4 regions of the Ensifer sp. Root1252 genome follow, and region 1 is predicted to be linked to each of the others. Evidence: riboswitches for the same ligand, from Rfam matches in the RefSeq annotation. Region 1 holds a riboswitch; each other region holds the start of a gene.

The links. Region 1 has a riboswitch for cobalamin ahead of bluB (5,6-dimethylbenzimidazole synthase). Riboswitches for the same ligand answer to the same signal wherever they lie in the genome.
Region 2: linked by a shared signal. The riboswitch ahead of cobU (bifunctional adenosylcobinamide kinase/adenosylcobinamide-phosphate guanylyltransferase) and the one ahead of bluB (5,6-dimethylbenzimidazole synthase) in region 1 are both predicted to bind cobalamin.
Region 3: linked by a shared signal. The riboswitch ahead of metE (5-methyltetrahydropteroyltriglutamate--homocysteine S-methyltransferase) and the one ahead of bluB (5,6-dimethylbenzimidazole synthase) in region 1 are both predicted to bind cobalamin.
Region 4: linked by a shared signal. The riboswitch ahead of nrdH (glutaredoxin-like protein NrdH) and the one ahead of bluB (5,6-dimethylbenzimidazole synthase) in region 1 are both predicted to bind cobalamin.

What each region holds. Positions count from the first base shown of each region.
Region 1 covers NZ_LMDT01000012.1:690,036-697,492, reverse strand. Annotated here, with positions in the region: gene ASD02_RS15940 (NADP-dependent malic enzyme) at 1-194, shown strand, start outside; gene ASD02_RS15935 (LuxR family transcriptional regulator) at 371-1,108, shown strand; gene ASD02_RS15930 (acyl-homoserine-lactone synthase) at 1,263-1,907, shown strand; gene ASD02_RS15925 (DUF2865 domain-containing protein) at 2,095-3,165, shown strand; gene bluB (5,6-dimethylbenzimidazole synthase) at 3,074-3,865, opposite strand; cobalamin riboswitch at 3,910-4,119, opposite strand; gene ASD02_RS15915 (SDR family oxidoreductase) at 4,197-5,018, opposite strand; gene ASD02_RS15910 (phytanoyl-CoA dioxygenase family protein) at 5,110-6,303, opposite strand; gene ASD02_RS15905 (LacI family DNA-binding transcriptional regulator) at 6,404-7,429, shown strand.
Region 2 covers NZ_LMDT01000012.1:522,436-529,892, reverse strand. Annotated here, with positions in the region: gene cobN (cobaltochelatase subunit CobN) at 1-508, opposite strand, end outside; gene cobW (cobalamin biosynthesis protein CobW) at 580-1,644, opposite strand; gene cobU (bifunctional adenosylcobinamide kinase/adenosylcobinamide-phosphate guanylyltransferase) at 1,648-2,172, opposite strand; cobalamin riboswitch at 2,310-2,716, opposite strand; gene ASD02_RS15125 (adenylate/guanylate cyclase domain-containing protein) at 3,026-5,254, shown strand; gene ASD02_RS15120 (class I SAM-dependent methyltransferase) at 5,280-5,903, opposite strand; gene ASD02_RS15115 (cobyric acid synthase) at 6,028-7,457, opposite strand, start outside.
Region 3 covers NZ_LMDT01000002.1:62,485-69,941, reverse strand. Annotated here, with positions in the region: gene metE (5-methyltetrahydropteroyltriglutamate--homocysteine S-methyltransferase) at 1-1,833, opposite strand, end outside; cobalamin riboswitch at 1,931-2,151, opposite strand; gene ASD02_RS04820 (hypothetical protein) at 2,190-2,483, opposite strand; gene ASD02_RS04815 (LysR substrate-binding domain-containing protein) at 2,614-3,558, shown strand; gene ASD02_RS04810 (aspartate/glutamate racemase family protein) at 3,516-4,253, opposite strand; gene ASD02_RS04805 (ABC transporter permease) at 4,259-5,080, opposite strand; partial or broken gene ASD02_RS04800 (ABC transporter permease) at 5,082-5,912, opposite strand; gene ASD02_RS04795 (PotD/PotF family extracellular solute-binding protein) at 6,086-7,384, opposite strand; gene ASD02_RS04790 (ABC transporter ATP-binding protein) at 7,417-7,457, opposite strand, start outside.
Region 4 covers NZ_LMDT01000002.1:70,222-77,678, reverse strand. Annotated here, with positions in the region: gene ASD02_RS04860 (TetR/AcrR family transcriptional regulator) at 1-458, opposite strand, end outside; gene ASD02_RS04855 (multidrug effflux MFS transporter) at 656-1,852, shown strand; gene nrdF (class 1b ribonucleoside-diphosphate reductase subunit beta) at 1,955-2,944, opposite strand; gene nrdE (class 1b ribonucleoside-diphosphate reductase subunit alpha) at 2,961-5,114, opposite strand; gene nrdI (class Ib ribonucleoside-diphosphate reductase assembly flavoprotein NrdI) at 5,084-5,500, opposite strand; gene nrdH (glutaredoxin-like protein NrdH) at 5,518-5,739, opposite strand; cobalamin riboswitch at 6,041-6,267, opposite strand; gene ASD02_RS04830 (hotdog domain-containing protein) at 6,419-7,219, opposite strand; gene metE (5-methyltetrahydropteroyltriglutamate--homocysteine S-methyltransferase) at 7,216-7,457, opposite strand, start outside.

The sequences.
Region 1 (7,457 bases):
TGTTGGTCTTCCCGAACCTGGATGCTGCCAACATCACGCTTGGCGTCGTCAAGACGATGACGGACAGCCTGCATGTCGGACCGATCCTGCTCGGCTCAGCACTGCCGGCGCACATCCTGTCGCCGTCCGTGACCTCGCGTGGCGTCGTCAACATGGCGGCACTCGCCGTCGTTGAAGCCAGCCATCCGGGCTAGCGACGCCCTCGTTTTTAAGGGCCGCCGCACCCGGCGGCCCTGTGATGCTGCCGCGACCCTGGGCAACAACCATTGTTTGCAAGGGTCGACAATCCACAGCAAATCGGCTGTCGGTTCTGGACAAAAGGTGAACCCCCAACCATTGTGGGGTTTAGCGCAAAAATCGGTGTTGTGGCATGACTGAACAACAGGCTGTCCTCGACATGCTGGAAATTCTGGAATGCGGAGGCTGTGTCGAGCCGGCCCATTTCTTTACGTTGATGCGCCGTACCTTTCGCATCGCTCATCTCCTATATCTTGAAGCTGAGCCCTATGCCGACGAGCTCAAGATCTGCCGGTTGCACCACACGTTCGGTGCCTACGCGGCCGAGCTTTATCTGACGCGGGAGCTCTACCGTATCGACCCGATCCTCAAGCTGGCGCTCGGTGGCGTCAGGCCTGTCGAATGGACGACGGCGCGCCACCGCTTTCCCGAATGCGAGCCATTGTTCAAGACGGCCGAAGAGATCGGCCTTTCCAGTGAAGGCGTCGCCCTGCCGCTGCCCTCGCCGGCCGGCCGCACCGCCTTGCTGGCCATCAACGTCAATATGTCGGCCGCGGAGTGGTCGATCTATCGGCGCAACCACTTGCGCGACTTCCAGCTCGCCGCCAACCTGTTTCATGCCGGCATGCTTGAAAACGCCGCCATGACAGGGGGGCTGAACACGCGCGATACGCGCCTCACAGGTCGCGAAACCGAGGTTCTCACCTGGTCGGCGGCCGGCAAGAGCTATTGGGAAATTGCCACCATTCTCGGCATTTCCGAACGCACCGTGCGTTTCTTCATGACCAATGCCCGCCGAAAGCTCAATGTTGTCTCCAACACGCAGGCCGTGGCCCAGGCCGTTCGCCATGCACTGATCCCGACGGTTTGACCCACCCTCAAGACGCTCCTCCTTCGCTCATCTGAAAACCCGTCTATATTTAGTGGGAAAAAACGGTTTCCGGAACTGTCGGTAGTGACAGTTTCGCCCCTGCCTGAGGACTGACAGCATCACGCCATCCCCCAAAACAAGGATGGAGAAGAAGATGATCAGGATCCTCAACGGCAGGACACGCGGACAGCACCCACAGTCCATCGACGAGATGTTCAAGCTGCGCAAGCGCGTCTTCCACGATTTCCTGAAATGGGACGTGCAGACCGATGGGGAATGGGAGATCGACAATTACGACAAGTCGAATCCGCTCTATATTCTGTCCTATTCGCCGGAGACGGGAAAACTGCGCGGATCGCTGAGATTGCTGCCGACGCTCGGCCCCAACATGCTGGACGATACGTTCCCGATCCTGCTTGGCGACAACCCTGAGATCCGCAGCGCCTCGATCTGGGAATCGAGCCGCTTCTGCATCGACCCGGAGATTTCTCAGGACCGCGCCTCCAACCAGGTGACCGTCGCCGCCGCAGAACTGATGTGCGGTGTCGGCGAACTCGGGCTGGCCTCCGGCATCAGCCATATCGTCACGGTGACCGATGTCTTCCTCGAGCGGATGTTCCGCCGCATGGGTTGCCCCGGCGAGCGCATCGCTGACCCGCACCGGATCGGCTCGGTCTATGCCGTAGCGGTCGCCTGGGAAGTGACGCCGTCGCTGCTCAGCGCCATGAAGGCCGTAGCGGCGATCGAAGGCACGGTTCTTGAACGGCCGATGTCGCTGGAGACGGCACGCGCCGCCTGATCTCTAACGCTCCTTCCGTTCCTCCCACCGGACGGAGCTGTTAACGCAATGCGAGGCTTGTCGTTGCACCGGCGGCGACAAGCCTTATGATAGGGCTGAAACAGGAAGTGCCGACAGCGACCGAACCCGGACAACAAGGGTGGCGCCGTGCGGTTGCAGGAATGGACGTTCGCCCGTGTTCCGGAACATGAAAACCCTAGCCGCGGCGACCTTGCCGCTGCTTCTGGTTCTTGCCGATCAGGCGCTGGCCTCCAGCGTGTGCGACCGCCTGAACACTCGGCTCGCCGAACTGCCCGCCGCCATCGAAACTACGGCCGATACCCGCGATTATGCGAGCGCGATTTCCCGACAGAACATCGAATTGCGCCGGGCGCGCAACGATCGCCGACGCGCCGGCTGCGGCACAGGCAGCGTCGTCGTCTTCAACGGCGGCGACCCGGATATCTGCACAGACATCAACAGTCTGATCGCCGAGATGGAAGACAATCTGCGCATCCTCAAATCGGAGCGCCAGCAGCTGATGTCAGGCGATGGAGACGATACGCGCCGGCGCATCCTCGCCGCCCTCGAGATCAACGGTTGCTATGGTGGCAGCGAGGAATTTGCGACCGCCGACCCGGACGAGCCGGAAACGTACCGCAACATCCTGCGCGATCTGCCGCCGGACGAAAGCTACGGACCAATGCTGCGGGACGGCGAAATGGGCACCTACCCGCCGGAAAGCGGCGTCTATTCCGGCACGCTTCGCACCATGTGCGTGCGCACTTGCGATGGCGCCTTCTTCCCGATCTCGTCCGAGGCAAGCCCTGTGGACTTCGCCCGCGACGAGCAGGCCTGCCGCGCCCGCTGCCCGGGTGCCGAAACAGAACTATTTTTCCACGACCTGGCGACCGAGGAGAGCGACCAGATGGTCTCCGCCTCGACGGGACGCCCCTATAAAGAACTGCCAAACGCCTTTGCCTATCGGACGCGCGGCGTCGGCAAGCCGGGCATTTGCGGTTGCCAGATTCCAAAGATCGCGACGACGCCCAAGGCTTCCAGTGGCAACACTGGCAACAGCGAATCGTCGATCATCGTCATCGAGGGCAAGAAGGAAGCGGCCGCCCCTACCGCCAAGGCGGCTGCGGAGGAGCGCCCCTACGATCCCGCCAAGAGCAAGGTGCGGGTCATCGGGCCGACGTTCCTTCCCCAGGAGGAAACGTCGATCGACCTTCGCCATCCGAAGGGTCCGGGCTACCAGCCGGTTCAGAGCAACTGATCGCAGCGTCTGCCTTTCGGCAGGTTCCCCAGCCTTCCTCGAACACCAGCTCCTCCAGCGGCAGCCGCTGGCGCCAGCCCTTAACCGCAAGTTCCGGCTCCTGGTAAAGGCGATCGACATATCCGAGGCAAAGCCAGGCGACGATCACGACATGATCGGGAATGCCGAGGATCGCCTTGATCTCATTTTCATGAAAGATACTGACCCAGCCGACACCAACGCCTTCGGCGCGCGCCGCAAGCCAGAGGTTCTGCACGGCACAGACGGTGGAATAGAGATCCATCTGCGGGTTATGGGTGCGCCCGAGAACGACCGCTCCACCGCGCGTGCGGTCGCAGGTGACGCAGATGCTCAAGGGTGCCTTGCGGATCCCCTCCAGCTTCAGGGAGCGGTATTTCGCTTGGCGGTCGCCATCGAACATCAATGCCGCTTCGTCGTTGGCGCGGGAAAAGGCCTGCCATACCCGCTCGCGGGTTTCGGCCTGCCGGACCACGACGAAATTCCACGGTTGCATGAAACCCACCGATGGCGCCCGGTGCGCAGCATTGAGCAGGCGCATCACCACATCGTCAGGCAAGGGTTCGGCCAGGAACTGATCCCGCACGTCCCGGCGCGTTTCGATGGCTCGATAGACGGCTTCGCGCTCGTCGGATGAAAAGGCCTCTGCAGCCGCAAGGCCGCCATTAGCGTCAGTCCGCATCGTTCGATCCCCAACAATGCACAACCTTCCGCCGTCCGCGCGGATATCGGTCTATCTTGCCAGGCCGGTCTTCTGACTTCGGATCAACCGGCCGCCTCACCTTCCCAGATCACATGAAGATCCAGTGGCAAGATCTTGAGCAAGCACAAAATCCCTAGAGGCAGTCGTCCCCGTCACAGCGTTGGGCACGTTCCGGAATAACACCGGATTCCCGATTCTCCCGCGTTGCGGGCACCTGACGGCGTCATAAGGGCACAGCCCACAGGGAATGACAAGCAAGTCCGGCGTCGCTTGCCGGTCACTCCACAGGGCCTCGCGACAGCGTCAGATGTCAGAGCGGCGCGACCGGATGCGGCGAGCCGTCATAGCCGCCCCACACCGACTGGTCGAAGCAGATGACCGACCCCGTCATCAGGCCGGACTCATCCGACGAGAGATAGGCGCAGGCACGCGCGACTTCCTTGGGGTCGACAAGCCGACCGAAGGGTTGGCTGGCGGCCGCCTTTTCGAGCCAGTCGTCTGCCGCCCCATGAAATTCGCGCTGGATGCGGTCTTCCCCTTCGGACGCCATCCAGCCGATATTGAGGCCATTGACGCGAATGCGGTTGCGCAGCAGCGCATAGGAGGTGTTCTTGGTCAGCGTCTCCAGCGCCCCCTTCGACGAGCAATAGGCGGCGATAAACGGCTGACCGGCCATCGCCGACATCGAGCCAATATTGACGATGGTGCCCTGCGTGCCCTCCCGCCGCATCAGCTTTACCGCTTCCTGCATCAGGAAGAACGGTGCGCGCACATTGACAGCGAACATCCGGTCGAACAGTTCGGGGCTGGTGTCCAGGATGGTGCCGCGATCGGTGATCGCCGCCGCATTGACCAGCGCATCGACGCGCCCGAATGTGGCGTCGCAGGCGCTGACGACCTTGCGCGCGTCCTCGACCTTTTCGAGGTCTGCCTCGACATAAAGTACCTGCGCGCCGGTTGCCTTGCGGATCTGCTCGGCCTTCGCTTCGCCCTTGGCAACGTTGCGTCCACAGATGACGACACCTTTAGCCCCACGTTCCGCAAACAGGTTGGCGATCGTTGCGCCCAGCCCCTGCGTCCCGCCGGTGACGATGGCGATCTTGCCGTCGAGACGGCCATATTGCTCGGTCATGAAAGTCCTCCCAGAATTGAAAGTGAGATGAAAACAGGGCGACCGGCCCCCGCCGCAGAACGCCGGGGACCGGAAAGATCGATTCTGCCGTTCAGCTCAGCTTGCGCTGTGCCTGCTCGCCAAGCGCGCTTCTGAAATCCGCATCGCTCCACCTGCCTGCCAGCGCCTCATGCATCAGTTGCGCCTGGGTCTTCGGCGCGAGACCGCCCAGCGGCGGATCGCGATCGAGATTGGTCGGGAAGGAATAGCCCTCGGCACAGGACGCAATCGCATTGGCCGCCTCATCGGCCGAAAGCGTGCCGGATGCCACGAGTGCGGTCAGCGCCGGGTAGAGGGCTGCACTCATCCTGGCGCGATCGACGGTCTCCATCGCCCTCCCGAAGGCCGAGGAGACCTGGAGCAGGTTGGCGACGCGCTTGATATCAGTCGAATGATTGCTGCCGGCCGCATGGAAGAGAGCCGGGTTGAAGAAGACGACATCGCCCTTTTCCAACGGCAGCTGCACGTGATGCTGGTCGAAATAGGCCCGGAACTCCGGACGTTTCAACGCGAGATAGCCGGGCACGTAGGTCTGGCTATAGGGAAGGAAAAGCGTTGGACCGCTCTCGATCGGCATGTCGCAATGGGCAACGGCACCTTGCAACGTCAGCACCGGCGACAGCCTGTGCACATGAACAGGATACTGCTCGATGACATCAGAGGTCTGGAATCCCAGATGATAGTCGCGATGGGCCGCCTGCGACGCGCCGCCGGGATTGACGCGATTGACCTGCGCCGTCAGCTGGTAGTTCGGACCAAGCCAGGCTTCGCTGACGAGCGCGATGATGGCGTTGGCGTAATAGGCGGCAAAGTTCTCAGGGCTTTTCAGGCAGTGTTTTTCGAGCGAATTCCAGATCCTGTCGTTAGCGCCGGGCTTGGCAAAGTGGTCGCCGCCGCCACTGTTGGTGCGGTGTTGCTCGTCGATGATGGCGTCAAAGATGCCGCTGGCCGCATCGATGACTGATGTGTCGGCATAGGCGTGCTTGAACACCGCCACCCCGGGCCCGGTTGCCAGCACCTCGCAGATTTCGGCCAGGGCAGCGCGGCGCCCCTCGGTCGTGGCGCAGGCGGCAACCAGGCTGGCGCTGTCATAGATCAGCACATTTTTCTCGCAGGCGAGCGCGTGTGGATAATCAGCAAGGTTCGTCTGCCGCTCCACCTCCGCACGGAACGCCTCGATGTCGCAGGCATCCTCGCTCAGCCACACACGGTCGAGGCGCTGGCGCGCCCTGTTGTCGGTCTTCATCTCGTTCCTCCTCAGAAACTTTCGATGTCCCGACTATAGGCGGCGTGAGATCGTGATATAGAGCAGGAATCCATCAAAAAACCATCAGGAGAGTTCGTCGTTGGCACATCCGTTTCTGGTCAAGGATATCGCCTTTCAGGCGGGACTCAGCACCGCGACCGTCGACCGCGTCCTGAATGAACGTCCCGGCGTGCGCCGGCAGACGGCAGCCCGCGTGCGAGCCGCCATCCGCGAGCTGGAGAAGCAGCAATCGGGATCGGAGATGCAAGGCCAGAAGCGCGCGATCGATATCGTGATGGAGGCGCCGGAGCGCTTCACCGAGGCGGTCAGGCAGGCGTTCGAAACCGAGGCGCCGACCTTCATGCCGACCACGTTTCGCTGCCGGTTCCATTTTGCCGAGATCATGCGGCCGCACGACATCGCGCAGCTGCTCGACCGCGTCCGCCTGCGTGGGACCGACGGCGTCGTGTTGAAGGCACCTGATGTGCCCGAAATCGTTGGCGCCGTCGCCCGCCTCGAACAGGCGGGAATTGCGGTCGTCGCGCTTGTCACCGATCTGCCGAACTCGGCGCGCACCGCCTATGCCGGGGCCGACAACCGCGCGGCCGGCGAGACGGCGGCCTATCTCGTGGGCGAACGGTTCGCCGGGCAGGCAGCAACCGTGCTCGTGACGATTTCGAGCAGCCGTTTTCGTGGCGAGGAGGAACGCGAAATCGGCTTTCGCCGGGTGCTCCGCGAGCACTATCCGGCGATCCGCATCGTCGAGATCAGCGAAGGCTACGGCAAGGACGCCGAAACCGGTGTTCTTGCAGCAAGAGCGCTTGCGACAGACGCCGACATCAATGCCGCCTATTCGATCGGCGGCGGCAACCGCGCCGTGCTGGCCGCCTTCGAGCGCCTCGGCCGCGACTGCAGCCTGTTCATCGCTCATGACCTCGACCAGGACAATCTGGCGCTGCTGCGCCAACGCCGGATCCATTTCGTCCTGCATCATGACTTGCGCAGCGACGCCCGCATGACTTTTCGCGCTATTCTCGCACGACGGAGCGGCGCCGGGCAAAAGCTGGGCGGAAGCCGACTGTCGGCCGTCGAGGTGATTACACCCTACAACGTGCCCATCATTTGAAAGGCGGGCCCCGCGACGACACGGGGCC
Region 2 (7,457 bases), 170 kb from region 1:
TTGCCGGCTGCGGCTTTTCCGCGTCTGAGATCAACGCCTCGGCGTAGTCGAGGAACAGGCCGGCATTGTCAGCGCCGCCCTCGGTGAAATAGGCCCAGAGGCGCTGGCGGTCGTCGGCCTCAACGGTCGAAAACGGCTCGAGGCCGGGATCGGGCTTGTCGTCGCCGGGCAGCACCGCGATCTGGAAGCGGTGGGTGACGGCGGCGGCATGCAATGCTTCCAGCACATAACGGAAATAGCTGGCGCCACCGAGCGGCCTGACCACGATGAGTTTTGCATGCCTTGCCGTGCGCTCGACATAGGTGTCGACCGACATCGGGTGCATCAGGTTCATCAGGCTGGCGATGCGCAGGCTCAGCTCCCCGTCGCGCCGGCCATGGGCCGCCGCGATCGACGAAAGCTCGGTGTCGGCGGCCGACAGGAAAAGCACGTCGGCCGGCGTTTGCCCCAGGTCGATCGCCTCGTTGCCGTCGGCGATCGTTCCTTTCTGGGCGAGAAGCAGATGCATGTTTCTGTCCGTTCGAGCAATTCCAGGAAAAGCGTGAAATGGCTTTCCTGGAATTGCGTTGCTTCAAGGAGTTAGGCGAGTGCGGTGATGGCGGCGCGCACCGCAGCTTCGTCCATGTCGTGCAGGCCGATGACGACGAGGCGCGTACCGCGCTTCTCGCCAGCCGCCCAGGCACGGTCGTAATACTGGTCGATGCGGGCGCCAACGGCCTGGATCAGCAGGCGCATCGGCTTGCCGGGCACGTCGGCAAAGCCCTTGAGGCGCAGCACGTCATGCTCTGATATCACGCCCTTGAGGCGATCGATGAAACCTGCCGGATCGGCAATCGCGCCGAGCTCGACGACGAAGCTGTCGAACTCGTCATGAGAGTGCTCCTCGCCGGCCTCATGTTCCATCTCGTGGTGAGACTTGCGGTTGGCGATATCGCTTTCCGTGCCGACGCCGAGGCCGAGCAGGATGGCAGCGGCAACTTCGCCGTTCTTCGCCTCGATCATTGTTGGCTTGCGGTTAGTGCGCGAAGCGACCTCGTCGCGCACGGCCTTGAGGCCGGAGGCGTCGATCAGATCGGTCTTGTTGAGCACGATCAGGTCGGCGGCGGTCAACTGGTCCTCGAACAGTTCCTCGATCGGGCTTTCGTGGTCGAGATTGTCGTCCTCGACACGCAACGCATCGACCTTGTCATGGTCGTCGGCAAAACGGCCGGCGGCAACGGCGGCACTGTCGACCACGGTGACGACGCCATCGACGGTGACTTCGCTGCGGATATCAGGCCAGTTGAAGGCGGCGATCAGCGGCTGCGGCAAAGCGAGGCCCGAGGTTTCAATGATGATATGGTCAGGACGATTTTCGCGCTCGAGCAGCTTGGTCATGGTCGGGATGAAATCATCGGCAACCGTGCAGCAGATGCAGCCATTGGTAAGCTCAATGATATCGTCTTCCGAGCAGGCTTCTGCGCCGCAGCCCTTCAGCACGTCGCCGTCGACGCCGAGATCGCCGAACTCGTTGATGATGAGCGCAATGCGCTTGCCATCGGCGTTCTGCAGCAGATTGCGGATCATCGTCGTCTTGCCGGCACCGAGGAAGCCGGTGATGACGGTCGCCGGGATCTTGCCCTGGTTGGCTCTGGCAGTGGTCATGGATCAACCCTTCATTTTCAGCGGCAATCCGGCCGCGACAAAGTAAACTTCCGCGGATTTCTCCGCAACGATCTGGTGAAGCCGGCCGGCATGGTCGCGGAAATCGCGGACCATGCGGTTCTCGGGCACGATGCCGAGGCCGACTTCGTTGGAAACAAGGATGAGGCGCGCCCGCGCCTCCGGCAGGAAAGCGGCAAGGGCCGCGAACTCTGCCGCCATGTCGCGCCCTTCCATCATCAGGTTGGTGACCCACAGCGTCAGGCAGTCGACGAGCACCACGCGGTTCTCGTCATCGATGCGCGTCAGCAGCGAAACGAGGTCGAGCGGCTCTTCATGCGTCGTCCAGCCTTCGCCGCGCCTTGCCCGGTGATGGTCGATGCGCTCGCGCATCTCGTCGTCCCAGGCACGGCCGGTCGCGACATAGTGCATGCCGAGCCCGGAGGCTTCGACGAGCCTTTCGGAAAAGCTGGATTTGCCGGAACGGGCACCGCCGAGGACCAGAACCGGCCCGGCATGGGAAATGCTCATGTGCGTTGCAGCCTCACGCGCTTGGTCGCGAATTCGAGCGGCAACAGGATTTCACCGCGCCGACGGCGCGTTCGGGAAACGATCGATGAGCCAAGACAACCTCCGTGATGGCGTGGGAAGCGGGCTTCCCTTCGGGCGGAATGCCCCTGTCGGACGGCAGGTCTCCTGGCTCACGGCGTCACGAGCCCACCACATCGCGCCCCGCGTGATCACGCGAAGACCGATGCTTGGGCCCGAACGGCCCGCCTCACCTTCCCGGCGTTTTCTGGTTTCGTGAAAGGCGGACGATTCGTAGAAGAAGAGGCGTCCAACCCGGCTGATCACGAAGCCACGCCAGTGGCTTTTCCGGCTGAATTCCAAACCGCCTTCGATTGCCCCATGCAATCGAAAGGAAGCCGGCTATCAGCCCGATGGCGAACCCTGACCGTTCTACAGTCGCGGGGTCGGCTGCGATAAGGATGCCCGATTTGGGTCCATCCGTCACATTCCCAATTATTCCCCCGCATCGCCACGATCCGGGGAAACCATCCAACGTCAGATGATTAGGAAGCGGGCGCCGCAAAGTCAATCGACGCGTGCGACACGCCACCCGTCGAGATGCGGCGCGCGACAATTTGCCGGCAGCAGGCCGCAAAGGCCACTCCTGCATGTTTTTATCCTTAGATGGTATTCGACCTAAGGATAAAAACATGCAGCAATTCAAAGTGTTACAGCGACCTTTGCGCGTCCAGTAAGACGCGCGGCGCTGTAGTCGACGTCGGAGCGGACGCTCCACGGCAACTGAACTTTATTTTAGCAACGTCAGATATTGCGATAGAGTAGCCGAAAGTCGTTTCGATTATCCGGAAGGCAGATGGAACGCAGGCTCACCGCCGTGATGATTGCCGACGTTTCCGGCTATGGACTGCTCACCCAAGCCGACGAAGAGGGTACGTGTGCCCGCTTTCAGGCCGATCTGCACGGCCTGTTCGAACAAAGGATTGCCGCACATCGCGGGCGGTTGATCAAGACCATGGGCGACGGGTTATTGGTCGAGTTCCAGAGTGTCGTCGAGGCGGTCCGTTGTGCGGTGGAGGTTCAGCGCGCGAAATCCGAAAGCCGCGGCTCCGATCAGGGTCGACTGGAATTCCGCATCGGCATCAATCTTGGCGACGTCATCGTTGAAGGCGACGACATTCACGGCGATGGAGTGATCATTGCCGAGCGCCTGCAGAGCCTCGCCGAACCGGGTGGGATCATCATCTCCGGCACCGCCTACGACCAGGTCGAGAAGCACCTCGATGTCGGCTTCGTCTTTCTCGGCGAACAACGCCTGAAGCATATCGAAAAGCCGGTGCGGACTTACCGGCTGGGGCTGAACGAAGCCCGCCCCGGCAGCGTAAAGGTCGCTGGGCGCCACGCGAAGCGCTGGGCGGCACTCGTTACGTCTGCTGTCGTGCTCGGCGCTGCTGCCGGCGTGGCCTGGTGGCGGCCCTGGGAGTCGCCTGTGGAAACGGTCCAGATACAACCACCGAACCTGACCGCGCCGGACAAGCCGTCGATCGCGGTGCTTCCGTTTGCCAACGTGAGCGACGATCCCAGGCAGGAGTATTTCGCCGATGGCATGACCGATGGCCTTGTCACCGAGCTGGCTCAGGTATCCGGCTTGTTCGTTATCGCGCGTAACTCGACCTTCACCTACAAGGGCAGGGCGGTGACACCCAGGCAGGTGTCCAAGGAACTCGGTGTCCGATACGTCCTCGAAGGCAGTGTGCAGCGTGCCGGAGAACAGCTACGGATCAATGCTCAGCTCATAGATTCTCTCAGCGGCGGCCACGTTTGGGCCGGCAAGTTCGACGGTTCACTTTCCGATGTCTTTGCGCTGCAGGACGAAGTGATGCGCGGCATTGCCGACGCGCTTGCGCTTCGGTTGAATCCTGACGAGCAGATGGCCTTCGGACGCAAGGAAACGACGGTCCCGGCGGCCTTCGATGCGTTCCTGCGCGGCTGGGAGCATCACCGGCGCACGACCCCCGAAGATTTTGCAAAGGCAGTGCCTTTTTTCGAGCAGGCGATTGCGCTCGATCCTGCCTATGGACGAGCCTATGCCGCCGCCGCCATGGTCTACGCGCGCGTCTACCTGTGGCGTTGGCATTATCGGCTTGATATCTCGCGGATCGAAGCTAGAGCCAAGGCGCTACAATTTCTAAGGACCGCGCAGAAACACAAAACAGCGCTCGCCTATCAGGCGGCCGCTCTCCTGTCCGAAGCGGCCTGGCAGCATGCCGATGCGCTCGCCGAACTCAAGGAAGCGATCGCGCTCGAACCCGGCGATTCCTGGAGCTACGCGCTGACGGCCTTCGTGCTGACCTCCGCCGGCCGCCCAGCGGAGGCCCTGCCCTATATCCGTACGGCCATGCGCCTCGATCCGCACTCTCCGTCCTTCTTCATTTACGTTCTTGGACTGACGCAGTTCAGCCTGGAGGATTTCGAGGCGTCGGTGGCTGCGGTGAAGCGCAGCATCGAACTCAATCCTCAGGATGACGGTTCTTTCCTTCTTCTCGCCTCCGCTTACGCGCACCTCGGCCGGAACACGGAAGCGCAGGCAGCGATCACTCGTTTCAACGCGCTTCGCCTCGCACGCGGTGGCACTGCCGCCACCATCTCGACCAGCCCGCCCATGGATCTGGCAAAGCTGGCGGATAGCGAGCTCTTCTACCGGGGACTGCGCCTGGCCGGCGTGCCTGAGACCTTGATGAACGCCGACTTCGTAGGCAGGAACAGACTGGAAGCCGACGAAGCCCGCTCACTATTCCTGGGGCATCGGCTGCATGGACGCATGCTGGACTCGGGCGAGGAACATGAGGCTGTCATTTCAACCGGGGGCGTGGCCACTCTGACAGGAGGCTGGGCTTCCATCGGCGCTGGTCGCATGACCGATGTCGAGGTCAAGTTTGACAGGGACGAGGTTTGCTTCCTGTGGCTCAAGACAACGAACCTCTGCGGAATGGTGCTGCGAAATCCCGGAGGACTTAGCGGCAAGGAAAACGAATTCATATGGTACCACGGCGACAGGGCGTTGACGTTCTCGCAGGTCCGCTAGCCCCTTGCGCTCGCCCATGCTACCGCTACCGTACCCGCTGCAGCGCGCTGAACTGAAAAGCCTGCACTGAATTCCATGGCGTCTTATGCTGGTGCCTGATCGCTTCGACCAGCCGGAAGGACGGCCCGATTACTTCGGCAAGCGCCGCCGGGTCGTAGCGCATCACCGGCAAACCGCTGCAGCGGTTCGGCCCATCCGGCGCAAAGGTGGCGATGATGGCGTGTCCGGAAGGCTTCACGGCAGCACAAAGACGTTCGACATAGGCCGCGCGCTCTGCCGCACCGGTCAGGAAGTGAAACGCGGCGCGGTCGTGCCAGATATCGTATTGCCGCGAAGGCGACCAGTCGGTCACGTCGGCGGCGATCCACTCTACCGCTTCGCCGCGCGCGCCGAGCCGGGCTCGTGCGGCGCCAAGCGCGGTTGGAGACAGGTCAAGCACCGCGACCGACCATCCGCCCTCCTCCAGCAGCCGATCGACCAATCTAGACGCACCGCCGCCGATATCGATCAGCGATGCCGGCAAGCCCCGCCCGTACTCGTGAATGAGCCGCAGCGACACCTCGGGCGTGCCTTCGAACCAGCTGACGCCCGCCTCGTCCTTGGAGGCATAGGCAGCATCCCAATGCGCACGCCGCTCGTCGTCACTCATTGCAAACCGCCTGTTGCGCCGGTCATCCCGTGGTCAGAAGTCTGCATGTGTCGGCGCCTGCGGCACGCAGTCCGCGACGCATCTTAACGCCCCGCGCGCGTGCTGCAAATGCTGCGGGCGGGCCTCAATTGCCGAGCAGTTGATGGAGCCACGTCGGGTCAAGCACCGCCTCGAGCTCCGCGGCGACGTCATCGAGCGCCGCATCGACCGACTGGCGGTAGTTGCCGATGCCGCCTTCGATGCCGAAGCTTTTGAGCAGGGCAGCACGGTAGGCATCGCTGGAAAACAACCCATGCAGGTAGGTTCCCATCACCCGTCCGTCGGCCGAAAGGGCGCCATCGGCGCGATCGTCGATGCGGATCGAAGGGCGGTCGCAGTCAGGACCCGTGGTGCGGCCGAGATGGATTTCATAGCCTTCGAGCGGCACGTCGTGTTCCAGCGACCAGGCACGGCTGTTGCGCAGGGTCTTTTCCGGCGCCATTTCCGTTTCGACGTCGAGCAGCCCAAGTCCCTTGATTTCCCGCTCGTTGCCCTCGATGCCGAGAGGGTCGGTGACGCGCGCGCCCAGCATCTGGTAGCCGCCGCAGATGCCGATCACCCGGCCACCGCGCCGCACATGGCGCTTGAGGTCCTCATCCCAACCCTGCGCCCTGAAATCCTTGAGATCGCCGATGGTCGATTTCGACCCAGGGATGACGACGAGAGCGGCATCGGCGGGGATCGGGCTGCCCGGTTTGACGAAGACGAGATCGACCTCCGGCTCGGCGGCGAGCGGATCGAGGTCGTCGAAATTGGCAATTCTCGACAACACCGGAACGGCAACCTTGAGCGCCCGCCCCTCGCCGCGGGCCAGCTTTTCGAGCACGACCGAATCCTCTGCCGGCAGCCGCCCGGCCGCCTTCAGCCACGGCACTACGCCGAAACAGGGCCAGCCGGTGTAGCGGCCGACCGCGGCGATGCCGTCGTCGAACAGCGTGACGTCCCCACGGAACTTGTTGATCAAATAGCCCGTCACCATGCGCCGGTCCTCGTCGGGCAGGATCGCATGGGTGCCGACCAACGAGGCGATGACGCCGCCGCGATCGATGTCGCCAACGAGCACAACGGGGACATCGGCGCGGGTCGCAAAACCCATATTGGCGATGTCGCCTGCTCTCAAGTTGATTTCGGCAGGTGACCCCGCCCCCTCGACGACCACGAGATCGGCACCGGCCGAAATCTGCTCGAAGCTTTCCATCACCGCCCCGAGCAGCTTCGGCTTCAGTGCCTGATATTCCCGCCCCTTCGCCTGGCCTGCGACCTTGCCCTGCACGACGATCTGGCTGCCGACATCCGACTGCGGCTTCAAGAGCACCGGGTTCATGTGCACCGAAGACGGCACGCGGGCGGCTAGCGCCTGCAGCCATTGCGCCCGGCCGATTTCGCCGCCGTCATGCGACACGGCGGCGTTGTTCGACATGTTCTGCGGCTTGAACGGCCTGACCTTCAACCCGTGATTGGAGGCGAGCCGGCAGAGGCCTGCCACCAATACCGATTTTCCGACATCCGAGCCGG
Region 3 (7,457 bases), on a different contig from region 1:
GGCCGTTTCCAGGTCGGTGACTTCGTCGCGCAGCGCCAGTGCGATCTGCCGGCATACGATCGACCGGGGCAGGTCGTCGCGCACGAACGACCATTGCAGCATCGTCACCGGGCCGGTGAGCATGCCCTTCATCGGCTTGTCCGTCAGCGACTGCGCATAGGTTGCCCAATCGACCGTCATCGGGTTCGGGCGCGAGACATCGCCGAAGATGATCGGCGGGCGTACGTAGCGCGAGCCGTAGCTCTGCACCCAACCGCTCTGAGTGAACCCATAGCCGGAGAGCTGCTCGCCGAAATACTGCACCATGTCGTTGCGCTCGAATTCGCCGTGCACCAGCACCTCGATGCCGATTTCCTCCTGCCAGCGCACGGCCTTCTCCGTCTCCTGGCGCAGGTAGGCGAGGTAGTCGACATAGCTGAGCTCGCCCTTGGCATGCAGCGATCGTGCCTGGCGCACCTCTGACGTCTGCGGGAAGGAGCCGATCGTCGTCGTCGGGAAGAGCGGCAGTGCCAGCCTGTCTTCCTGCCGCCGCCGGCGCGTTGCAAAACTCGATTGACGGCGGCTGTCTGCTGCCGTCAGGTTCTTCAAGCGTCCGGCAACGAGTGGATCGTGGACCTTGAGCGAGGTCAGCCGTGCCTCGACCGCAGCAATCGATTTTGCAAAGACCTGCTCGGGATTGGCCAGGCCCGGCTCGAATGCGCGGGCAAGCAGGCTGAGTTCGTCCAGCTTCTGCAGGGCGAAGGCAAGCCAGGAGACGAGCTCCGGATCGAGCGCTCGTTCGAGATCGAGGTCGATTGGCACATGCAGCAGCGAGCACGATGGTGCAAGCTCGATACGATCGCGGCCATGCGCCTCGATCAACGGCTGCAGCCGGCGGAAGAGGCCGGCAAGATCGGTACGCCACACATTGCGGCCATCGACGACGCCGAGCGACAGCACAAGCTGTGCCGGTACCGTCTGAAGTAGCAAGTCGAGCTGTTGCGGCGCCCGCACGAGGTCGACATGCAGCCCGGCAACCGGCAGCGAAAGGGCTGTCGGCATGTTGTCACTGACCGCGCCGAAATAGGTCGCGAGCATGATTTTCAACTGCGGAAGTTCCGAGGCGAACGTCTGGTAGGTCAGCGCCAGCGCCTGGCGTTCCCGCTCAGTGAGATCGAGCACCAGGCATGGCTCGTCGATCTGCACCCATTCGACGCCGGCTTCCCCAAGCTCGGTGAGAAGCTTCGTATAAACAGGCAGCAGCCGCTCGATCAGATTGATGGTGTCGAATCCGCCGGCAAGCGCCTTGCCCAGTTTCAGGAAGGTGACGGGGCCGAGGACGACAGGGCGGGTGACATGCCCGAGCGCCTTGGCTTCGAGGAAGGCGTCAAGCGGCGCATTGCTCGTCAGCTCGAAGCGCTGATCCTCCGCGAATTCCGGAACCGTGTAGTGGTAGTTCGTGTCGAACCACTTGGTCATCTCCGGCGCCTGGTTGCCCCCGTCGGGCCCGCCATGCGTGCAACCGGACGCGCAGGCGGCAGTCGTCGAACCGCGCGCCATGGCGAAATAGGCGTCGAGGTCGACCGGGCCGCCCTTCCAGCCATAGGCCGGTGGCACCGCACCAACCAGCACTGATGTGTCGAGAACCTGGTCGTAAAGCGAGAAGTCGTTCGATGGAATGATCTGGATCCCACGCGCCTTTTGCGCGGCCCAGTTTTCGGCCCGCAGCCTGGCGGCGACGTCGAGCAGGTCCTGTCTCTCGATCTTGCCGGCCCAATAACGCTCCAGCGCGAACTTCAGTTCACGGTGGCTGCCGATACGTGGAAAGCCGAGATTGGCTGTCTTGATTGTCATTTCCTTACCCCGAAGGTTGTGGGCAAGGCTTTGAATGCGACGCATCCACGACCGAGACTGGCTCGCTCGTCAAGGCGACACATCGGACACCCCGCCCGTGGACGTTATCTATCGCGGCAGGTCTCCTGGCTTGCGGGTCAACACGAACCGTCCCGTCTTCCCGAGGCGTCTCCCTCAGTGACATCATTGGACGACCGCTCGCCGCTTACAGTTGCGGGGGCAGCTCCGGCATGAGCGCCTTGCAGCGCCGCACCGAATTCCCTCTTAGCTCCGGCCTGTCGTCAGACGAGCCGCAGAACCACGATTGTTCGACAATGCCCCGCAAAGTCGACGGCGTCAATCGTATAAAGAAATGTTTATGTCTTTATTTTCTCCATTCGGCCGAGGTCGAAAGCTTGTCGCGAGGGCGGCGACGCGACTTCATCATTTGGCGTCTGCGGCGAAAGGGCACCGCCCGGATCAGAGCCCGCTACGTGCTGCCACGGATCAGCAACATCGCCCGCGCGCGCCCGGATGCTGTCATTGTCTCGCGTCAGGCCGATGTCCCTCAGTTGGAACTCGCTGAATGTATCGATGGTCGTCGTGGCGTCGGCAGCTCTCTTGGCCGAAGTCCAGACGTGGAGGATGATCGATCGCAGTGCGCTAAGCATTGCTAACCCCTTCAGTTCTGTGGTGATGTGTTCGCGAGAAAATTGAGGATTTTGGTGGTTTCGCGCAAAGCGATTTCTCGCATGCTGCCATAAAGAATGCTTATCTCACTTCATGAGCAAGATTCCCCCCATGAGTGCGGTGCGCGCGTTCGAGGCCGCAGCCAGGCACTTGAGTTTCACCCGCGCGGCGCAGGAGCTCGGCATGACGCAAGCCGCTGTCAGCTATCAAATCCGACTGCTGGAGGACCGCACCGGCACGCCGCTGTTTGTCCGTCTGCCGCGGGAAGTGCGCTTGACGGCTGCCGGACGGCAGCTTGCGCCGAAGGTGACCGAGGCGCTCGATCTACTGGGTACGGCGTTCTCCGAGATTGCCGACAAGACCGAGCATCACCTGCACATCTCGGTACTGCCAACCGTCGTCTCAAGTTGGCTTGGTTCCAGGCTCGCCTCGTTTCAGACAGCCCATCCAAACATCAGCATTCGCGTGCACATGTCCACGGAGCTGATCGACTTCAAGCGCGATGCGATTGATCTCGTGGTGCGCAGCGGCAACGGCGACTGGTCGGGCAATGAAGTGTTTCCTCTTTTCCCGATCGAATACATGCCCGTCTGTACGCCGACGTTCCTGGAAAAACATCAGCTGAAGGATCCGGCCGACGTTCTCACGGTGAGGCGCTTCGGCAACGCCAGCTGGTGGCGGCGCTGGATGACCGAAGCGGGCGTGGAACCGCCGGCCAGCAATGGCACTGAGCTGATCTTCGACGTCCAGGCAATGGATGTGGCCACCACATTGCTCGATCATGGCATTGCCATGGTCGTCTCCACCTTTGTGATTGAGGAGCTTCGCAGCGGAAAACTCGTCCGGCCGTTCAACCATGTGGTCAGGGATGGCCGTGCCTATTGGCTGGTCTATCCGCAAAGCCACCGGCGGCAGAACAAGATCCAGGTGTTTCGCGAGTGGATCATTGCCGAAGCCGCCACATCGAACGCGCAGCTGGCCGCCGTGGCCGGAGAGCTTCCCTCGGTACGGTCTCAAGCCGAGATCGGTGCGAGCGCGCTCATAAGACCTGAATAGGATTTGCTGAGCGGCGGAGCATAGGAGCCGCGCTTGCTGGTCGTCAGTCCTTGCGACACCAACGCCTCGGCCTGCTTGACGGCTGCCGATACGCCATCAATGACCGGAACGCCGTATTCGGCTTGAAGTGCGCGCGCAAGATCGGCCATCCCGGCGCAGCCAAGCACGATCGCCTCGGCGCCGTCCTCAACGAGCGCCAGCTCGATTTCGCATCGCAGCTTCGCCAACGCGGGCGAAGCCTTGTCCTCAAGCTGCAGCACCGGGATGTCCGCAGCGCGAACCTTCGTCCGGGCACTCATCCCATAGCGTATGACCAGGTTCTCGATAAGCACACGCGACCGCTCGAGTGTGGTTACGACGGTGAAACGCTGAGCAAGCATGGCGGCCGTCGCCACAGCGGATTCGCAAAGCCCGACCACGGGGATGCGGGCAAGCGCGCGGGCTGCTTCCAGACCAGTATCGTCGAAGCATGCGATGACGGCGGCGTTGGCGCCTGCCGCTTCGCCGTCCCGGATTTCGGTGAGCACGCCCGGAAGCGCGATCGCGCCATCATAGTGGCCTTCGATCGAAGCCGGTCCGGACTTGGACGTCCTCGCGATGATCTCCGTGTTCGGGCCCGCGACGGCGCGGGCTGCGGCCGCCGCCTTCTCGGTCATGGATAGGGTGGTGTTCGGATTGACGATCAGAATGCGCATCGAACCTAGCTCATTTTTACCTGCCGCCGACGAAGCGTCAGAATGACGGCAAGCGCGACGAGGATGGTGGTGAAGGAGAAGAGCGTCGTGACCGTGCCCAGCGCGTAAAGCACCGGCGTCGTCACATTGGTGGTCATTCCGTAGATTTCCAATGGCAGGGTGTTGTAGCTGCCCGAGGTCATCAGTGTACGGGCGAACTCGTCGTAGGAAAGGGTGAAGCCGAAGAGGCCGACCCCGATCAGGCTCGGCGCTATCATCGGCAGCACCACATGCCGAAACGTCTGCCACGGGGTGGCGCCGAGATCGCGGGCCGCCTCTTCATAGGCCGGCGAAAAGCGGTTGAAGACGGCAAACATGATCAAGACGCCAAAGGGTAGGGTCCAGGTAAGATGTGCGCCGAAGCCGGAGGAATACCAGGCGGGCTTCAGGCCAAACTGCTGGAAGACGACACCGATCCCGAGCGAGATGATGATCGAGGGCACGACCAGGCTGGCAACGGTCAGGTAGAAGAGGGCCGTCGCCCCCTTGAAGCGGTGGCGAAAGGCAAGGCCGGCGAGGAGCGCCACGACGACGTTGACCACCATCACCATCAGTCCCAGCGTGAATGAGCGGCGGAAGGACGCGCCGAAGTCGCCGACCGCCTGTTTCTCGAAGAGATTGTAGAACCAGTGCAGCGATAGTCCGTTCAACGGAAATGTGAGACCGCCATTCGGCCCCTGAAAGGACAGGATCAGCACCGCCGACAACGGCCCGTAGAGAAACAGCACGAACAGGGCGAAGAAGCCCGCGAGCAGGTAGAATTCAAGGGTGCGCCGCTCATGGTTCATCTCAGAGTTCCTTTCGGATATCAACGACCCGAAGGATCGCGGCGACCATCAGGAGCACGACGATCAGCAGCACTACCGCATTGGCGGCCGCAGCCGGATATTGCAGCAGTGACATCTGGTTCTTCATCATCAGCGCGACCGAAGCGCTCTGTCCGCCCGACATAACTTGAACCGTCGAGAAGTCGGCCATGACGAGGGTGACGACGAAGATCGAGCCGATGGCGATGCCGGGCTTGGCGAGTGGCAGGATGACGTTCCAGAGCACTTGCCGGCCGCTGGCGCCGCAGTCGCGCGCCGCTTCGATCAGCGAACGGTCAATGCGCATCAGCGTGTTGAAGATCGGCGTCACCATGAAGAGCGTATTGAGGTGAACCATGGCAAGCACGACAGCAAAATCGGAATAGAGCAGCCACTCGATCGGTTGCGGAATGATGCCGAGGTCGATCAGCGTCGAATTGACGAGGCCATTGCGTCCAAGCACCGGGATCCAGGAGATCATGCGGATGATGTTCGAGGTTAGAAACGGCACGGTGCAGATGAGGAAGAGCACCATCTGCATGGTCGTCGTGCGCACGTGGAATGCGAGGAAATAGGCGGCCCAGAAGCCGATCAAGAGTGTGAGGCACCAGACGAGGGCGGTGAATTTCAACGTGTTGAGATAGGTCTTCCACGTCACCCACGAACCGAGCGTGTCGACATAGTTCATGGTCAGGAAGTCCGGATAAAGCCCGGCAAAGTCGTAGTCCCAGAAGCTGACGACAAGAACCGTCAGGATCGGCAGCACGAAGAAGAACCCGAGAATGAGGATGAGAGGCAGCGCCTGCAGATAGGCGCCCAGCCTTTGCAGCCAAGCACGGACACTGCTGGGTCTACCGGCCAAGGCCCCCGATGGCTGCGAAATTGCCACTACCGCCATTGTTCATCCTCTCGCGTTGCTCGTCAGGTTCCGCTCGCTGCGGGCGGCCCCATTCGAGGGCGCGCCGCAGCGAGGGCGTTTCGTCTGCCTCAAGCCGCGATGAACTCGTTCCAGCGCTTGATCATGTAGCGATCCTCATCCATGACCGAGTTCCAGCAGGCGACCTTGCCCATGCGGTCTTCGAAGGAGCCGCCATCGCGCACGGCACCGGCCTTCTCCATGACCTTGCCCTCCGGCGAGAGGATATCGCCCTTTGCCGGCTTGCCCTCGACCCAGTAACCCCACTCGTCCTCGGACATGAAGCCCTTGGCCGTGTCCATGGCGGCCGAATAGTAGCCCTGACGGTTGAGATAGGCGCCGACCCAGCCCGACAGGTACCAGTTGATGTATTCATAGGCCGCGTCGAGCTGGGCGCCCTGGAGATGAGCGGCAAGGCCGAGGCCGCCACCCCAGGCGCGATAGCCTTCCTTGAGCGGCTGGTATTTGCACGCGATCCCCTTCGAGCGGACGGCGGCGACGGCCGGTGACCACATGGACTGGATCACCACTTCACCGGAGGCCATCAGGTTGACGCTCTCGTCGAAGGATTTCCAGAAAGCGCGGAACTGACCGTCCTGCTTGGCCTTAATGAGGAAGTCGATCGTCTGGTCGATCTCATCCGTCGTCATGTTGCCCTTGTCGGCATATTTGACGTTGCCCAAGGCTTCCATGATCATGGCGGCATCCATGATGCCGATTGACGGGATGTTGAGGATCGCGGCCTTGCCCTTGAAGGCCGGATCCATGATGTCGGCCCAGCTCGTGATGTCGCGGCCGACGAGATCCGGGCGGATGCCGAGGGTATCGGCATTGTAGATCGTCGGAATGAGCGTCATCCACTGGGTCGGCGACTTCGCGAAGGTCCTGGAAGCCTGCGCCTCGACAAAGCCGACGGTGTGCGGGGCGGTGCCTTGGGCGATAATGCTTTCGGGCTTCAGCTTGCCGTCGATGAACAGCGGGACGATCTTGTCGTAGTACTTGATTTTCGAGACATCCATCGGCTGCATCACTCCGGCCGGGAAGACCTTCTTGGCGATCCAGTATTCGATGTCGGCGATGTCGTAGGAATCGGGCTGCGTCACTGCCCGCTGGGCCGCGGCGTCCGAATCCGTCGCAGTCATTTCCAGTGTGATGCCGAGATCCTGTTTGCACTTCTCGGCAATGGCATTGATGTTGGAAACGCCGGTGCCGAACTGGCGCAGCGTGATCGGGTTTTGCGCCCAGATCGTCGGAAAGCCGGTGATCGCCCCGGACCCGGCAATCGCGCCGATTGCCGCCGCACCGGTCTTGAGCAGCGTGCGTCGGGACAGGCCCTCCTTCGAGGTCTTCGGTGTAGTTTCATTCGTCATGCGCAGTTCCCCTTTTTTTGATGGTTGGTCACTCATGCTGAAAGGCGACCGAGGGGGACGACATCCTCCAGGG
Region 4 (7,457 bases), on a different contig from region 1:
GAGAGTGCCGCGCCGATCTTGCCCGGTCCCTGTTCGCGCCAGATCCTGATCAGCTCGGGATATCGCTCTCCCTCGGTCTCGACCAGCTTCTGGATGAACTTGCCGTCCTGATTGCAGATGCAGTTCCTGTTGAGGCGCACTGCAAAGGCAGTGAGGTCGTCCTCGAGATTGTCTGCCCGTTGCGGGAAGGTCGCGAGGATCGAGAACAGCGCGGCGTTGGTTCGGTCGAGGATATCCTGCACCACCGCCATGAACAGCGTCTCTTTTTCGCGGTAGTGATTGTAGATGGTCTGCCTGGAAACACAGGCTTCCGCGGCGATTTCGTCTATGCTGGCGCCGGAAAAGCCTTCGCGGCAGAAGACCTCTGCGGCGGCGTCGAGGATCGAGATGCGTTTGGCGCATTGACCCTTCTGGGTGGGGCCACCGGCGGTCGGCAAGGCGGCTTGTCGTTTTTTCATGATCCGACGATAGGACATGTTGACGGTTTGGACAATAGTGTCTAATTTGACATGTGTGTCCAAAATTATGGACCACATGGATGCGTCTCCCGGACGTTCGATCCTGGCACGACCGGCTCATTCCAGTTTCAATCCCGGCGGCAACGAATGCAGGCGCGCGTCCTCGTTCGTTTCGCGACCTCTGAAAGATCATCACCATGACGGCGTCCTTTCTACGCACTGCCATAGTCCTCGGTCTGATTTCAGCGATCGGGCCTTTCGCAATCGACATGTATCTCCCCGCGCTGCCGTCGATCGGCAAGGATCTCGCCGCAGAGACCGGTGTCGTGCAGCTTAGCCTGCTCGCCTTCTTCATTTCCTTTGCAATTTTCCAGCTCGTCTATGGCCCACTCTCGGATATGTGGGGCCGCAAGGCGCCGCTCTATCTCGGCATCGGCCTGTTCGCGCTGGCCAGCATCGGCTGCGCGCTCGCGACCGATATCGAAACGCTCATCGCCTTCCGCTTCCTGCAAGGTATTGGCGGTGCCGCCGGCATGGTCATTCCGCGCGCCATCGTTCGTGACATGCACACCGGCGTTCAGGCGGCACGCCTGATGTCGCTGCTGATGCTGGTGTTCAGCATCTCGCCGATCCTGGCGCCTCTGACTGGCAGCGCCGTCATCGAGTTCTACGGCTGGCGCGGCGTTTTCTGTGCCGTCATGATCGCAGCCTTCATCGGCCTGATCCTGCTGTCGACCCAATTGGCTGAGACCCGTCCGAAGAAGGACAGGGCAGACAGCAATTTCGGCAGCGCGATTGCCGCCTACCGGCTGCTTCTGAGCGACCGGAACTTCCTGACGCTCACCTTCATCGGTGGCCTCGGCATTTCGAGCTTCCTCGTCTACCTCGCAAATTCGCCCTTCGTGCTGATCGATCATTATGGCCTGACGCCGACGCAATACAGCTTCGCCTTCTCGATCAACGCGGTATCGTTCTTCGCGGTCTCGCAGGCGACCGGTTGGCTTGGCGTTCGTTTCGGTCTCGTGCGTGTCATGCAGCTTGCCGTCGCCGGCTTTGCCTTGACCATGGCCAGCATGTTCATTCTCATGAGCCTCGGCTTCAACCAGTTGCCGGTCATGGCGGCATTCCTGTTCGTCGGCTACGGCGCGCTCGGTCTGGTCATCCCGACCTCCGCGGTGCTGGCGCTTGAGGATCACGGCGAGATTGCCGGTACTGCATCGGCGCTGATGGGGACATTGCATTTCGTCACGGCGGCTGTCGCCATGATCGTTGCTGCCGTCTTCTTCGATGGGACAGCACTGCCGATGGCCGCGGGCATCGCCATCTGCGCGGTCAGCGCGTTCCTGCTGACGCAGGCAACCATCGGCCGCAGCCGCGTTGTGCCGGCGGAGTAACATAACCTCGCTTCGGAGGGTGGAAACAGTACGGCCGGTGAAGACCTTCTCGTCTTCACCGGCCGTTTTGCTATTGGCCTGCAGTCGAACGCAGCATGCCCCTCAAAAATCCCAGTCTTCGTCTTCTGTCGCGACCGCCTTGCCGATGACATAGGATGAGCCTGAACCGGAGAAGAAGTCGTGGTTCTCGTCGGCATTCGGAGACAGGGCCGACAGAATCGCCGGATTGACCTTGCAGGCATCGGCCGGGAACAGCGCCTCATATCCGAGGTTCATCAGCGCCTTGTTGGCGTTGTAGTGCAGGAACTTCTTCACGTCCTCGGTCAGGCCGACGCTGTCGTAAAGCGATTCGGTATATTTCGCCTCGTTGTCGTAGAGTTCGAGCAGCAGGTCGAAGGCAAAATCCTTCATCTCCTGCCGACGCTCGTTACTCAGCCGCTCCAGGCCCTTCTGGAACTTGTAGCCGATGTAGTAGCCGTGCACCGCTTCGTCGCGGATGATGAGGCGGATCATGTCGGCAGTGTTGGTCAGCTTGGCGCGGCTCGACCAATACATCGGCAGATAGAAGCCGGAGTAGAACAGGAAGCTCTCGAGGAAGACGCTGGCGATCTTGCGCTTCAGCGGATCCGTGGTGCGATACTGCTCGAGAATGAGCGCCGACTTCTTCTGGAGATGTTCGTTCTCCTCCGACCAGCGATAGGCGTCATCGACATCAGGTGTCGAGCAAAGCGTCGAAAAGATCGAGGAATAGGAACGGGCATGCACCGCTTCCATGAAGGAGATGTTGGAATAAACCGCTTCCTCATGGGGCGTGATCGAATCCGCCATCAGTGTCGGTGCGCCGATGCTCGTCTGGATCGTGTCGAGCAGGGTCAGGCCCGTGAACACACGGATCGTCAGCTGCTGCTCTTCCGGCCGCAACGCCGCCCAGGAGGGAATGTCGTTGGAAAGCGGCACCTTTTCCGGCAGCCAGAAATTGCCGGTGAGCCGGTTCCAGACCTCAAGGTCCTTGTCGTCCTCGATACGGTTCCAGTTGATGGCGCGCACGGCTTGCGAGCCCTTGGGCGCCTTGGTCTTCAGTTGGATGTTCATCTTGTTCCCCGGAGTATCAAAGCGCGCAGGAAACGCAGCCCTGCACTTCCGTGCCGGACAGCGCCATCTGACGAAGGCGGATGTAGTAGATCGTCTTGATGCCCTTCTTCCAGGCATGGATCTGCGCGCGGTTGATGTCGCGGGTCGTTGCCGTGTCCTTGAAGAACAAGGTCAGCGAAAGCCCCTGGTCGACATGCTGGGTCGCAGCCGCATAGGTGTCGATGATCTTCTCCGGACCGATCTCATAGGCATCCTGGTAGTAGTCGAGATTGTCGTTGGTCATGAAGGCCGCGGGATAATAGACGCGGCCGATCTTGCCTTCCTTGCGGATCTCGATCTTCGAGACGATCGGGTGGATCGAGGAGGTCGAATGGTTGATATAGGAGATTGAGCCGGTCGGCGGCACCGCCTGCAGGTTCTGGTTGTAGAGGCCGGATGTCATCACCGCCTGCTTGAGTTCCAGCCAGTCTTCCTGCGTCGGGATATCGATGCCTGCGGTTTCGAACAGTTCGCGCACCCGCTCGGTCGCCGGCTTCCATTCCTGTTCGGTGTACTTGTCGAAATAGTCGCCCGAGGCGTATTTCGAGTTCTCGAAGCCCTTGAAGCTCGACCCGCGTTCGACGGCGATGCGGTTGGAGGCGCGGATGGCGTGGTAGGTCACCGTGTAGAAGTAGATGTTGGTGAAATCGACGCCTTCGTCCGAACCGTAATAGACCCGTTCGCGGGCGAGATAGCCGTGCAGGTTCATCTGGCCGAGGCCGATCGCATGGCTGTCGTCATTGCCCTTCTCGACGGAGGGAACCGAGGCGATATGGCTCATGTCGGAGACCGCGGTCAGCGCCCGGATCGATGTCTCGATCGTCTTGCCGAAATCGGACGAATCCATCGCGGCGGCGATATTCAGCGAGCCGAGATTGCAGGAGATGTCCTTGCCCAGGTGCTTGTAGGACAGGTCGTCATTGTACTCGCTGGCTTCGCTGACCTGGAGGATTTCTGAGCAGAGGTTGCTCATGGTGATGCGGCCGGCGATCGGGTTGGCGCGGTTCACCGTGTCTTCGAACATGATGTAGGGATAGCCCGACTCGAACTGGATTTCGGCCAGCACCTGGAAGAACTCGCGCGCCTTGATCTTCTTCTTGCGGATCCGGCTGTCGGCGACCATTTCCCGATATTTTTCCGTGACCGAGATGTCGGTGAAGGCAACGCCGTAGACGCGCTCCACGTCATAGGGCGAGAACAGGTACATGTCCTCGTTGTTCTTGGCGAGTTCGAAGGTGATGTCGGGAACGACGACGCCCAGCGACAGCGTCTTGATACGGATCTTCTCGTCGGCGTTCTCCCGCTTGGTGTCGAGGAAACGCATGATGTCGGGGTGGTGGGCGTTGAGATAGACGGCGCCGGCACCCTGGCGGGCGCCAAGCTGGTTGGCGTAGGAGAACGAATCCTCCAGCAGCTTCATCACGGGAATGATGCCGGACGACTGGTTTTCGATCTGCTTGATCGGGGCGCCGGCCTCGCGGATGTTGGTAAGCGACAGCGCCACGCCGCCGCCGCGCTTCGACAATTGTAGCGCCGAATTAATGCCGCGCGCGATCGATTCCATGTTGTCCTCGACCCTCAGCAGAAAGCAGGAGACGAGCTCGCCGCGCTGCTTTTTGCCGGCGTTGAGGAAGGTCGGGGTCGCCGGTTGGAAGCGACCGGAGATGATCTCGTCGACCATGTCGCGCGCCAGCGCCTCGTCGTCGCGCGCCAGCGTCAGCGCCACCATGCAGACCCGGTCCTCGTAGCGCTCGAGGTAGCGCTTCCCGTCGAAGGTCTTCAGCGTGTAGCTGGTGTAATATTTGAAGGCGCCGAGAAAGGTCGGGAAACGGAACTTCTTGTCATAGGCGTGATCGAACAGGTCGCGCACGAAGTTGAACGAATACTGGTCGAGAACCTCCTGCTCGTAGTAGCCCTCGGTGACGAGGTAATCGAGTTTTTCGCGCAGGTTATGGAAGAACACGGTGTTCTGGTTGACGTGCTGCAGGAAGTACTGCTTTGCCGCCAACCGGTCCTTGTCGAGCTGGATCCGGCCGTCCTCGTCATAGAGGTTCAGCATGGCGTTCAGCGCGTGGTAATCGAGCGCCGATTCCGTCGCCTTCAAGGGGCGTTCGAGTGTTGAGACGTCCAAAATCGTTCCATCCCGTTTTTGACATTGGCGACGTCCTCATCGGTTCCCAACAGTTCGAACCGGTAGAGATAGGGCACCTGGCACTTGGCCGAGATCACGTCGCCGGCGATCCCGTAGGTCGCGCCGAAATTGCTGTTGCCCGCGGCAATCACGCCGCGGATGTGGGAGCGGTTGTCCGCATCGTTGAGAAAGCGGATCACCTGTTTGGGCACGGCGCCCCGGCCGTCGTCGCCGCAATAGGTCGGGACGACGAGCACATAGGGTTCGTGCACGTCGAGCGGCGCGTCGGCCGCGCTGACGGGAATGCGTCTGGCGCGCAGGCCGAGCTTGCCGACGAAGCGATGGGTGTTTTCCGAGCGGGTGGAAAAATAGACGATCAGCCCCATCGCGCCGTACCTCGGCTTCAGGACAGTGCGCTGATCTTGTCGGGGCGGAAGCCTGCCCAGTGCTCCGGACCGGCGATGACGACGGGAACCTGCATGTAGCCAAGGCCCTTGACCGTCTCGAACGCGTCCTGGTCGACCGAAATGTCGATCACCTCGTAATTGACGCCCTGGCGGTCGAGCGCGCGATAGGTTGCGGTGCACTGGACGCAGGCGGGCTTGCTGTAGACGGTGACGTTCATTTCTTCCTCGTTTGGTCGGCTGGATCTGGGCATGAAAAGGCATGCGGATACGCACAAGCGATCCGGCGAAATGCAGGACTGGCAGGATGACCGCTTGCTCGGGTCGAGAAGACCCGGGCGCGGTTGTTCGTCAGATTCGCGGCTTCCCGCGCCTCTTCATTGGCGAATGATAGGAATTCGATGACGCGGACATGACTTCACCCCGAAGTTGAAGACGGCGCTTCCGGGGAGACGTCGAGACGATCAGGCAGGTTTCATCCTGCCCCATGCACACCTCTGACCTCTCCGGACACCCCGCCCGTGGACGTTTATCGATCGAGGCAGGTCTCCTGGCTCACGGGTCGGTGCTTCTGTCCGGACCTTCCCGAAGCATCATGCTTCAGTGGCCGAATGCTGGACAGTTGCTCGCCGTTTACAGTTGCGGGGGCAGCCACGGCTTAGCCAAGCGAAATCGCTACGACGGCACCGTATTCCCATCTTCGCTCCCAATCCTTGCGAATCGGGAGAACCTCGAACACTAGATATAGTATATGTCGGGAAAATTGCGTCAATAGGTTCCATGTCGAAGCCACCTGGGAGGCGGACAATATTTTTTCGGGTGTGGATAGCGGGGAGTAAACGACAAGTGTCGGCGAAGCCTGTGGATGGAGAGCCGTCATTGACAGCTCTGCTGAAATCCTCAAGCCGCGAAGGCGGGAACAGGACGATTGTCCCCGTCGACTGCCACCATGATGAAGGCGCCATGGGCAGTCAGGGTCTGTTTCGCTCCCGTCAAATCCTCTGACCACAATTCGACATCGACCGTCGTCGAGCTCCGTCCGGTGCGCACAATCCTGGCGACAAGCTCGATGATCGAGCCAACGGTGATCCGGTGCTTGAAATCGATGCGCTGGCAGGAGGCGAGCACTGTCGTCTTGCGGCTCGCCCGTGTCGCCGCGCCGAAGGCGGCCTTGGTCATCTGCGCCAGCGCGTCGCCGCCAAACATGGCGCCGAAGCTGTTGGCCTGATCCGGAAAGACGATATCGACCATGCGCACGGCATCGTCTTTTGGCGCTCCGATCGCATCGGTGTCGAGAGAAGGCAACGACCAGCCGGCGCCCTTGCCCTCCGGCATCGCGACCATGGTGAACTGGCCGCGGGCGCACAGATCGCGGGTGCCGGCCGTCAGATCTTCCGCGATCATATCGACTTCGACGACCATCGAACGCCGCCCGACCCGGATCGGGCGGCCGCTGCAGCTGACGATATGGCCGATGTGGGCGGGGCCGCGGAAGTCGACGCGATCGCAGGAGGCGGTGACGAAGGGAACGCGGCCGTGGCGCGTGGCGACGATGAAGGCGGTCCGGTCCATGAGTGCGAGGCCCGCACGGCCGAAGAGCGTGCCGTGGTGATTGGTGTCGCCGGGAAAGACGATGTCGATCAAGGTGGCGGGCGCCGGGGTTTCCCCCGGCGCCTTCTCGATATTGCTATCGTCCGTCATGCGTTTGCGGCCTCTTGCCGGCCGGCAGTGAAGGATTGGCGCAGCGTTTGCGCCGCCGCGACCATGTTGACGAGCGCCGGGCGAACTTCCTCCCACCGCCTTGTTTTCAGCCCACAATCCGGATTGACCCAGATCTGCGCCGGCGTCAGACCGTCGGTCGCCTGTTCGATCAGATGCACCATCTCGTTGACAGTGGGTACCCGCGGCGAGTGGATGTCGTAGACGCCGGGGCCGATCT